Regions from separate parts of the Pullulanibacillus sp. KACC 23026 genome, predicted to be linked through region 2. Evidence: predicted binding sites of a transcription regulator. Region 2 holds the regulator's gene; the other holds the start of a gene.
The links. The regulator Rex, encoded in region 2, represses fermentation and respiration genes when NADH is low (regulators of the CRP and FNR family bind a similar motif). The targets are predictions, from matches to a motif close to TTGTGAAATATTTCACAA.

Region 1 (5,428 bases), 1.5 Mb from region 2:
AGCTCGGCAACGGCTGTTCTTATTGGCTATTTGGCAGGGGGGACAAAGACGATTCGAGTCGGTTCAGGGGGCATTATGCTTCCCAATCATGCTCCTCTGATAGTGGCAGAACAATTTGGCACACTTGAGTCACTTTATCCAGGCCGTATTGATCTTGGTTTAGGCAGGGCACCTGGAACCGACCAATTGACGTCAATGGCGCTTAGAAGAGACTTAAGAGGTTCAGTGAATGATTTCCCTGATAATGTCCAGGAATTGATTAGCTATTTTAAACCGGAGACTGAAGGAGCACGAGTTAGAGCGATTCCTGGTGAAGGACTTCATGTGCCAATCTGGCTGCTTGGCTCTAGTACTTTTAGTGCTCAATTAGCTGGAATGCTTGGCTTGCCATTTGCTTTTGCCAGTCATTTTGCTCCCCAGCAGTTGAGTGATGCCCTCTATCTCTACCGCCATCATTTTACACCTTCTGCTTATTTGGAGAAGCCTTATGTCATGGCAGGTGTCAATGTCATTGCAGCGGAAACGGATGAAAAGGCGGAGTATCTCGCTTCCTCACTTTACCAATCATTCCTCGGAATTATTCGTGGTTCACGGAGCCTGCTCCAGCCTCCTGTTGAAAACATGGCTGAGCACTGGAACCCGATAGAAGAAGCCCATGTTCGAGAACAGCTTCAATATACATTTGTTGGCGGTCCGGAAACGATACATGACAAGCTTGAAAAATTCACTAAAGAAGCGCAAGTCGACGAAATCATCATTGCCTCAAACATCTATGACCAAGAAGCGCGAATTAAGTCCTACCAAATCGTCGCAGAACAGTGGAACTAACACTTAAATTAAAGGGGACTGTCTAACCTATTTTCATAGGAGACAGTCCTTTTTACGTTTCCTTATTATAATTTAACAATTGTGCGCCCTTTTGCTTGGCCTTTCAATAGAAGGGGCAAGGCATCTAGTAAGTCGTCGAGCGTGATTTCGCGGTGAAGCGTTGATTCTAGGTACTCTGGTTTAAGATCAGTGGCCATTCGTGACCAAAGAGGGGCACGTTCTTCCATTGGACAAAAAACAGAGTCAATGCCTATGAGACGAACGCCTCTTAGGATAAAAGGGAAGACAGTGGCTGGGACACTTGTTCCACCAGTAAGCCCGCTAACCGCTGCAACACCATTATAATGAAGTTTACTTAAAACAGCTGCGAGCGTGTCTTCGTCATGGTTGTCGCCTCTCTCCAATTTTGAAAATGGAAAAGGTGTACATACGAATAAAAAAAGCCCTGTTGCAGGTTATGCAACAGGGCTTTTGGTTATTGATTAATAAGCTAAGGTAAAGAGACCATTGATGTGTGAGAGGTAACGGAGGTTACTTGCTTCTTTCATCATGGTTGCTGGGAAGCCTTTAAGCGGTGTTTTGTGTCCGCCAATAATAGCGACCCCATCTTTACGGCCAAGGCTTGCAAGTGTACCAGAATCAACTGGGTTAAACTCATCCATTGGCTTATCATTGATAAGAGCAAATAAGTTGTAGCCAACGAGCTCGCCCATTTGCCATGAGTTTTGAGCGGTTGGAGCATATGGACGTTCGCCTTCTTTAGGGAAGGCAACGGCGCTGTCACCAACAACAAATACGTTCTTGTGAGAAGTCGATTGAAGGTGTTCATTTACAGTCGCACGACCGCGATTCACTTCTAGACCGGATTGGCCAACAAGCGGGTGACCTTGAACACCGCCGGTCCATACAAATGTGTTAGTTTCGATTTTCTCACCGTTTTTAAGGTCAACTACATTGCCTTCCACATTCGTTACAGGAACGCCTGTGATGAAGTTAACCCCACGTTTAGCAAGGCTTTCTGTTGCGCGCTCGATAAGGTTATCTGGTAATACAGGAAGAACCTTAGGACCTGCTTCAACAAGAGAAAGATTGATGTCTTCATATTTAACGCCATATTTTTTGCAAAGCCCTGGAAGAATGTCAGCAAGCTCACCAACAAGCTCGATTCCTGTTAAACCGCCGCCGCCGATAAGAATGGTGGCATCAGCTTTGTTGCCTGTTTCAGAGTACGCACGGATGCGGTTCTCAACATGCTTTTGAATATTTAAGGCATCTTCAGCAGATTTAAGGACAAAGCTGTTTTCTTCAAGACCAGGGATACCAAAGTAAGCGGTCGTGCTTCCGAGACCTACAACAAGATAATCGTAGCTTAAAGTAGATTGGTCATTTAAAGTAATGCTTTTCTTTTCAACATCAAAAGAAGCAACCGTTGCGATCTTAAGATCGATGTTTTTGCCTTTGAATAGTTTTTCTAATGGTAAAGTTACAGCTTGTTCTGTAACATTTCCAGCTGCCAGGCGATGTAATTCTGTAATAATTTGATGAGTTGGATATTGGTTAACAACTGTAATATAGGCATCTTCTTGGCTTAAATAATTGCGAGCTGTCAACGCTGTAAGAAGGCCGCCATAACCTGCGCCTAAGATGACGATATGTTTTGACATAATGAATCCTCCGTCCTTTAAGAAATAAGTTCAAATTAAATTACTTTTCTTTACGATTGGAAATTTCTAAGTAGGCGTTCAAGAAACGGAACACTTTTTGGATTTGTGGATCTTTAATAATCCTTAGTAGTCCAAATAAACCAATTGTTTCGTGGCTTGCTTCAGCCTGATCTTTCGCTTCAATAGCAGTAGCTGCCATTTTCTTTACGGAATCCGTTACTGGGTGAAGCACTTCTGTAATCGCCCCAACCGTGTCATTCTTAAGAACTTCGTCGGTTGCTAAGGATTTTACAACATCGTAGGAACTTGTCATAAGCGTGACTAATTCTGTTAATTTAGGAAGATTGTCGACAAGTGTTGTCAAAGATTCTTGTACTTCAGGCTTTAAAAGCTGGTCAATCACATCGAGTTTTGCAGCCTCAGCGGTTTGAACTTGAGTGTTTTCTGACATAACCGTAGTCTCCTTTTCTTTAGACCTGTCATTTGTCTGGCAGAAAAATAATAAGTGCACGAGAAGGGTGACAGATGACCGGTCTTTGATAATTCGTTCAATCGTTCACATTCTTCTGCAAAAAAACAAGTTGCTCAGTATTTCACATTCTTTTTTTGCAAAAAAAGAGATGAGGTGTAAGTACCCTCTTATTTATCCTATACAAGAATACCACTTTTTTCGTGTAAGAGCACTTAAATTGTGTTTTTTGTATAATAAAGATTTTTCAGAAAAAATCTTTGCTTTTTTAGTTGTTTCCATTTAGTGATGTTATTAGTTTCTCCGTTGTTTCATTTAATATGTCTGTTCAATGCTTTAATAAGTAAATAAAAAAGACACTTGAAAGAAGTGTCTTTTAATCGTGTATGGTTAGGAGTGATGGGGGACCTCTACCCATTTATCCGCCCATTGTTGAACTTGTTCCATGACAAAATGAAGGTCCTTGCCTTTGTCGGTTAATTCATATTCAATTCGAACTGGTGTTTCAGGATAAACGGTCCGAACAACAATACCGGAGGCCTCAAGTTCCTTCAGACGTTCAACGAGCATGCGGTCACTCATCTGGGGAATCATTTCAGAAATATCTCCAAAGCGATGGCAGCCTGCGAGTAAAGCATTGATAATTAAGCCAGTCCATCGTTTACCTAAAAGCTCAAAAGCTGTTTCAAATTTTGGGCATAATTTAATGTCCATGGTATCACCCCATTTGATCTTACTGTTATTATATCATAATTATTCCCATGTGAAACGCGTCTTCGCTTACTTAAAAAAGTAAATGAAAGTGATTGACTTATTAATTTTAGTATACTATACTTCGGTTATCAACTTAAATAAAGTAAGTGAGTATAAAAATTGGAGGCATACCTAATATGACTAAACAAGTATGGAACGTAGATCTTTCACACAGCTCTCTTGAATTTACCGTCAAGCACATGATGGTTTCGAAGGTAAGAGGGAACTTCGATGTTTATGAAGCAAAATTAATCGCAGATCCCCAAGATTTGACCACTGCTGAAATTGAATTCAAGGTGGATATCGACAGCATCAATACGCGTAATGCGGACCGTGATGCTCACTTGAAATCAGCTGATCTTTTTGAAAAAGAAAAATACCCATACATGACATTTAAGGCAACTAATATTGTTAAAACAGGTGACAATGAGTACGCTGTAACGGGTGACCTCACTTTAAAGGGCGTTACTAAGTCGGTGACATTTGATGCAACATTTGAAGGCGAAGGGAAAAATCCTTGGGGACAAGAAGTAGCTGGTTTTACAGCAACAGGTAAAATTAACCGCAGTGATTTCGGCATTTCTTGGAACGCTGCACTTGAAACCGGTGGTGTTCTAGTCGGTGACGAGGTTAAAATCGCCGTTGAAATTGAAGCAACAAAAGCAGCTGAATAATTTAGTCGAGGTTATCCTTTAGAAGGAAGGTCTCATTCTCTTTCAAGTTGATTTTAAAGAAAGAGTTTGGGGCTTGCTTTAAGAGGATTGCCTCTTTTTCTATATGGAAAATGGTTGTCCGGCTAGTCTAATGTAAATATAGGGATGGGAAGGTGTGGAATCAATGAAAATGGTTGTCCTCTTAGGAAGTTTAAGGAAAGAATCCATCAACCGTTCGGTGGCAGAGACGATTCGCGAGCGTTATCGCAAAGAACTTGATATCGAGATAGCGGATTTGGGCGGGCTTCCTCTTTATAATCAAGATGATGAGAATCATCCGCCAGAGTCCGTGACTTCATTCAAACAACAAGTGGCTGAAGCAGACGGTGTCATCATTGTTACACCGGAATACAATTGGTCCATACCTGGAGTACTTAAGAATGCGATCGATTGGTGCTCACGAGTTGATAAAGTGCTCATTAATAAGCCGGTCATGGCCGTTGGGGCTTCACCAACAGCCTTTGGGACGATTCGGGCACAGGCTCATTTACGTGATATTCTTGCAAGTCCTGGTGTCCAAGCAAGAGTTTTACCGGCAGCCACTAATGAAGTGCTCGTGAACTTCGCAGCGGATAAAGTGAAAGATGGCCGCCTAGTCGATGAAACCACTTTAACTTTTCTTGATAAAGTTCTTTCACAGTTTGTTAAACAGATAAAACAATAAGACATTAAAAATACTTCTAATAAAGCCTCCTTTCTTACGGTATCAGAGAGAATGGAGGTTAATGTATGTCGCTTGCGACTAGACACGGAACATATAATAGATGCCAAACTGATTAGAGGCTGGTACAAAAGTAGTTGATGAATAGAAAAAAACGAACTTTTTCACACCTTTTAACGTGATGGGTTCGTTTTTTCATTTATAAGTTAAGTCAGTTATGAAACGCTAGTCAAAATACGTCACCTTTCCGCGGGTACGGCCCAAGCCTCCACAGCAAGGAAAACGCTTGCTTGCGGGATCTTCGGACACGTGCTGTTCCCGCAGGAGTCTCCATATTTTG
Region 2 (5,428 bases):
GTTTGGCCCCACTAAGGCAACGCTTTCGGTCTTATGAAGCTGAAAGGAAAAGCCAGCGGAAAGCGGTTCAGGTTGGTCGGGATAGCCAATCGCCAAATCTTGGACCATTAGGACATCATTTCCGCTTTGCTTTTCAATTTGGAATGAAAAAGCAGCTGATTTCTCTTGACCAGGTCGATCCAATAGCGTAATCTTCTCCAACTGTTTCCGGCGGCTTTGAGCCCGTTTTGTTGTCGAGGCCCTCGCAATATTACGCTGAACAAAGTCCTCTAGTTTCGCGACTTCCTTTTGCTGCTTTTCAAAAGCTTGCATGTCTCTTTCGAAGTCTAGAGCCTTTTGGTTCAGATAAGCTGAGTAGTTGCCGTGATACTTGGTGGCGGAATGGTTCGAAATCTCAAAGACCTTTCCAACGATTTTATCGAGAAAATAACGGTCGTGTGAGACAATAAGAATAGCACCTGGATAATGCTGAAGATAATTTTCCAGCCATGTTAAAGTATCAATGTCCAAGTGGTTGGTCGGCTCGTCCAGTATTAAGAGATCCGGCTTGGTTAAAAGCAGGCGACCGAGTGAGAGGCGAGTTTTCTGTCCTCCAGAAAGCATGTGCACCTTAGTATCCTCAGGAAAATCTCCAAAGCCCAATCCATTCAGAACACTGTTAATTTCTGCTTGGTACGTATAGCCACCTCTATTTTGAAAATAGGTTTGTTTTTGGTCGTAAGTCTTCATCAATTGGTCAAACGCTTCTTGTGGCAGCGGCTCGGCCATTTTGAACTCCAGTTCGCGAAGTTCGTGTTCAAGCTGGATGACCTCTTTAAAGGCGTCTCTGAGCTCGTCCATTAAAGTTTTTTTAGAATCCAGGCGCATGTTTTGCTCAAGATAACCAATACTTGTTTCCTTTGGGATCATGATTTGGCCGGAATCATAAGACATTTGTCCAGCGATGATTTTCAGAAGTGTTGATTTCCCACTTCCATTTCTCCCGACCAAAGCCACGCGTTCGCCTGTTTGGACTTCAATGTGTATATTCGATAAAATAAGATCAGTTCCAAAAGATTTTGTTAATTGATGAGTTTGTAATAGAATCAAAGGAATCACCCCTAGCTTCTACTAGTTTAGCCGATTCTTTAATCCCATGGCAATCCTTCTACTTGAAGTTCCTCTGTGAGTTATCTTCAAAGCTTAGCGCCGTGCGGGATTGCCCCGAGGAAGCTTACATCGAAGCATTTGCATGTAGACGTAGGGGCAGCGGCCAATTACATAAATTGAATAGATAACTTTTGCTTGAAGGTAGCTTCGTGCAGGCTTGCTTATAACCTCATTCTTTTGAAAAAAGGTTATAAGCACAATAAGTTGTCGTAAGTGGATAGACAAATGTTTAATAGAAGAAGGCCAAACGTATAGGAGTTCTTATAACCTCATTCTTTCGGCAAAAGGTTATAAGCACAGATGGTTGCTGAGAGCGGATTGATGCAGAGGCTTTTACGTGTTGACTTGCGCCGGGGAACTTGCATCTAAGCTCATGCTACTGGGTGCAGGCTAGCCGTCTAAGGCATCCAAATTATTTAAATTTTTTCAGCACCCTTTGGTCTTGCCATTGGAAAAGACAGACCAAGGGACTCGTGATATAGTTGAGAGGAAGAGGAAAAAGTGTCGGATTTAACGCATATAAATGAACAGGGACGGGCCAAAATGGTCGATGTCTCTGATAAAGAAGAAACGCGCCGTATGGCGGTGGCGTGCTCAAGTATTCAGGTGAATCAAGAGATTTATGAAGCAATCAATCAAGGCACGATCAAAAAAGGGGATGTCCTTGCGGTTGCACAGGTGGCGGGGATTATGGCAGCGAAGAACACCTCACAGATTATCCCAATGTGTCACCCGCTGATGCTTTCAGGGGTCGATCTTTTCTTTTATTGGGATGACAAGGAGGCATATTTACTCCGGATTGAAGCGACTGTGAAAAACAAGGGGGCAACGGGTGTGGAAATGGAGGCCCTTACGGCTGCAACCACAGCGGCCCTTACAATTTATGACATGTGTAAAGCACTTGATAAAAGCATGGTGATTGGTCCGACTTATCTTCAAAGTAAATCAGGGGGAAAAAGCGGCGATTATCAGAGAGAAACCAATTAAATTGCCGGGAGGTAGAACATGGTACAAGAGAAAATTCCTCAGGCAACCGCAAAGCGCCTGCCGCTTTATTATCGGTTTTTGCAGCATTTGTCTGAGTCGGGGAGACGGCGGATTTCATCTTCGGAGTTAAGTGAACTGGTCAAGATTGATTCGGCAACCATTCGCCGTGATCTTTCTTACCTTGGTGCCCTGGGGAAGAAGGGCTATGGCTACAATGTAGAAAGACTTTTAACCTTTCTTCGTGGAAAGCTTGACCAGGACGAGCTGACAAAGGTAATGCTGATTGGGGTTGGAAACTTAGGAACAGCCCTACTCAAATATAATTTTTTGAAAAATAACAATTCTAAAATTGTAGTCGCTTATGATACCGATTATAATAAAGTTGGGACCTTAATAGGCGGAACACCCATCCGTCATGTCGATCAGTTAAAAACGGATAACTTGGACGATATTCAAGTCGCTATTCTTACCGTTCCACAAGAGGCGGCCCAAAAAGTGGCAGACCAGCTCCTCCGAACGGGAGTGACTGGCGTACTTAACTTCACACCTGTCCGATTATCTTTACCTGATCGAATCCGTATTCATCATATTGATCTGGCGGTTGAACTTCAAACTTTAATTTATTTCTTAAAGAATTATCCTATTGATGACGAGGGAGGTGACTAATATGGGTCTTGGTGCGGGCAGTATTGCTTTAATTGCGATCGTAGCTCTTATTATATTTGGACCAAAAAAACTTCCTGAATTCGGAAAGGCAGCTGGAAATACGCTGCGTGAATTTCGTAATGCAACTAAAGGGATTGTCGATGAAGATGACGTAAAAGAGAAGCAGGATGATCGCTGATGCAAGATACTTCTATGAGTGTGACCGAACACCTTGAAGAGCTCAGGAAACGGTTGATTGTAAGCGCCATCGGTTTCGCTGTCTCTTTTGGCATTGGTTTTTTCTTGGCAAAGCCGCTGATCATCTATCTTCAGCACATTAAAGCTGCCGATCATATTCAAATGAATTATTTTCGGGTGACCGATCCCTTTAATATTTACATGCAAATGGCCTTTGTTATTGGAATTATATTAGTTTCGCCGCTCCTCCTTTACCAGTTGTGGGCATTTGTGAGCCCTGGGCTTTATAAAAACGAGCGCCGGGTTACTTTATCTTACATTCCCATTATGATCGTTCTTTTCTTAGCAGGTGTGGCTTTTTCATTTTATGTATTGTTCCCTTATGTGCTGCATTTCATGGGAACGCTCAGCAGTTCTTTACATATTACAAGCGTCATCGGGATCAATGAATATTTTCATTTTTTAATTCAGATTACGCTGCCGTTTGGCCTTGTATTCGAGCTGCCCGTATTGGTGATGTTTTTAACACGTCTCGGTATTATTACACCTTTTTTTCTTACTAAAATAAGAAAATATGCTTATTTTGTTTTGCTCGTTGTTGCAGGGTTAATCACCCCGCCAGACGTTATGTCACAGTTGATCGTCATGGTGCCGCTAGTAATTTTGTACGAAATAAGCGTTCTTATATCGAGATATACATTTAATCAATCATTAAAACGAATGGCTAGCCACGATGAATCCTGATCGTGGTTTTTATTTTTTTTAATAAGGTGACACCACTTTTTGGATCTTTTCTATTTCTAAAGGACACATGGGCATAAATTCCCAAATCTTGACTTGTCAGCTGTGCTAAAAATCCTTGATTAAAGATAGAGATTTTGCGCAAGCCAGCACGAACAACTATCCAAAGATGACAAATTCATGATGGGCTTTCAAGTAGTAGGCTCGTTACAGCTGACGAGGAGAACCGCACCCAAAGAGGGGAGCGCCGTTTTAATTATTTTCGATTCTGCCAGTCCTTTCGCTCATAATTATTTGAGCCTGGGTGACTATAATTGGTATGATAAGAGGGTAGCGTTTCACATATACGATGAACAAAGAATAGACTGCTTTAATCTTGAGTATTAGCGAAGAAATCTCCATATAGTTTAGGGATGGCGGTTAGCTGTGAACGTTCAGGAAGCATTGCAGAGAATAGGAGGTCTGACATGATTCAATTAAAGTCAGCAAATGAAATAGAGAAGATGAGGGAAGCAGGCGTCTTGCTTGCAAGCGTTCATAAAGAAATCAAAAAAATGATCAAACCAGGCATCACCACGCAAGCAATAGAAGAATTTGTTGATCGGTATTTGGCTAAGAACGGGGCAACCCCAGAGCAAAAAGGCTTCAATGGCTATCAGTTCGCCACTTGTGCATCTATAAATGATGAAATCTGCCATGGGTTTCCAAGATCAACGCCTTTGAAAAATGGCGATATCGTTACGATTGATATGGTTGTTAACTTAGATGGATTTCTTGCCGATTCCGCTTGGAGTTATGCAGTCGGAGAGGTTCCAGCTGAAACGCAGAGGCTTTTGGACGTAACAAAGGAATCTCTTTATAAAGGGATTCGTGAAGCGGTTATTGGCAATCGGATTGGCGATATCGGTCATGCCATCCAAGCCTATGCAGAAGGAGAAGGCTTCAGTGTGGTTCGAGATTTTGTAGGACACGGTATTGGACCGACGATTCATGAAGAACCCCAAGTGCCGCATTACGGTTTACCTGGAAAAGGTCTGCGCTTAAAAGAGGGAATGGTCATTACAATTGAACCGATGATTAATAGTGGGGATTGGCGATCCAAAATGGACGACAACGGTTGGACCGCACGCACTGTTGACGGCTCACTCTCTGCCCAGTTTGAGCATACGATTGCCATTACTAAGGACGGCCCTGTGATTCTTACCTTGCAAGATGACGAAACGTTTTCTCTTTAAGAGAAGGCGTTTTTTTACTACTTAAGCCCAATCATGAAGGAAATCAAGCAACGGGCTCGCTGCAACTAAATAAAACCAACTAAGAGGCTGGTACAAAACTAAACTAACTGACTTAAATTCCGAACAATACATTTTATAAGTACAGAAACAAATAGGAAGCGCAGTCAAAATACGGGGACCCCTGCGGGAACAGCACGTGTCCGAAGACCCTGCAAGCAAGCGTTTTCCTTGCTGAGGAGGCTGAGGCCGTGCCCGCGGAAAGCGACGTATTTTGACTAGCGTTTCATAAATGACTTAACTTATAAATGAAAAACCGAACTCATCACGTTAAAATGTGTGAATAAGTTCGGTTTTTTCTATTCGTAACATACTTCTGTCCCAGCCTCTTAGTGCTTAAACTTAAATTGACTATAGCGGACCCAATTGATGAGCCCCAATTGGACATCGTAGGAGGCAAAAGCGACAAGAAATAA

Region 1: PU629_RS04990 (helical membrane plugin domain-containing protein) is a predicted target of Rex. The motif match lies at 3,074-3,091, and genes of this name have one in related genera.

What each region holds. Positions count from the first base shown of each region.
Region 1 covers NZ_CP119107.1:1,141,208-1,146,635, forward strand. The annotation lists gene PU629_RS04975 (LLM class flavin-dependent oxidoreductase) at 1-828, shown strand, start outside; partial or broken gene PU629_RS04980 (oxidoreductase) at 894-1,205, opposite strand; gene PU629_RS04985 (NAD(P)/FAD-dependent oxidoreductase) at 1,311-2,492, opposite strand; gene PU629_RS04990 (helical membrane plugin domain-containing protein) at 2,533-2,943, opposite strand; gene PU629_RS04995 (winged helix-turn-helix transcriptional regulator) at 3,352-3,675, opposite strand; gene PU629_RS05000 (YceI family protein) at 3,852-4,388, shown strand; gene PU629_RS05005 (NADPH-dependent FMN reductase) at 4,552-5,091, shown strand.
Region 2 covers NZ_CP119107.1:4,478,507-4,483,934, reverse strand. The annotation lists gene PU629_RS20795 (ABC transporter ATP-binding protein) at 1-1,089, opposite strand, end outside; gene moaC (cyclic pyranopterin monophosphate synthase MoaC) at 1,651-2,136, shown strand; gene PU629_RS20785 (redox-sensing transcriptional repressor Rex) at 2,155-2,802, shown strand; gene PU629_RS20780 (twin-arginine translocase TatA/TatE family subunit) at 2,804-2,980, shown strand; gene tatC (twin-arginine translocase subunit TatC) at 2,980-3,723, shown strand; gene map (type I methionyl aminopeptidase) at 4,188-4,955, shown strand; gene PU629_RS20765 (hypothetical protein) at 5,342-5,428, opposite strand, start outside.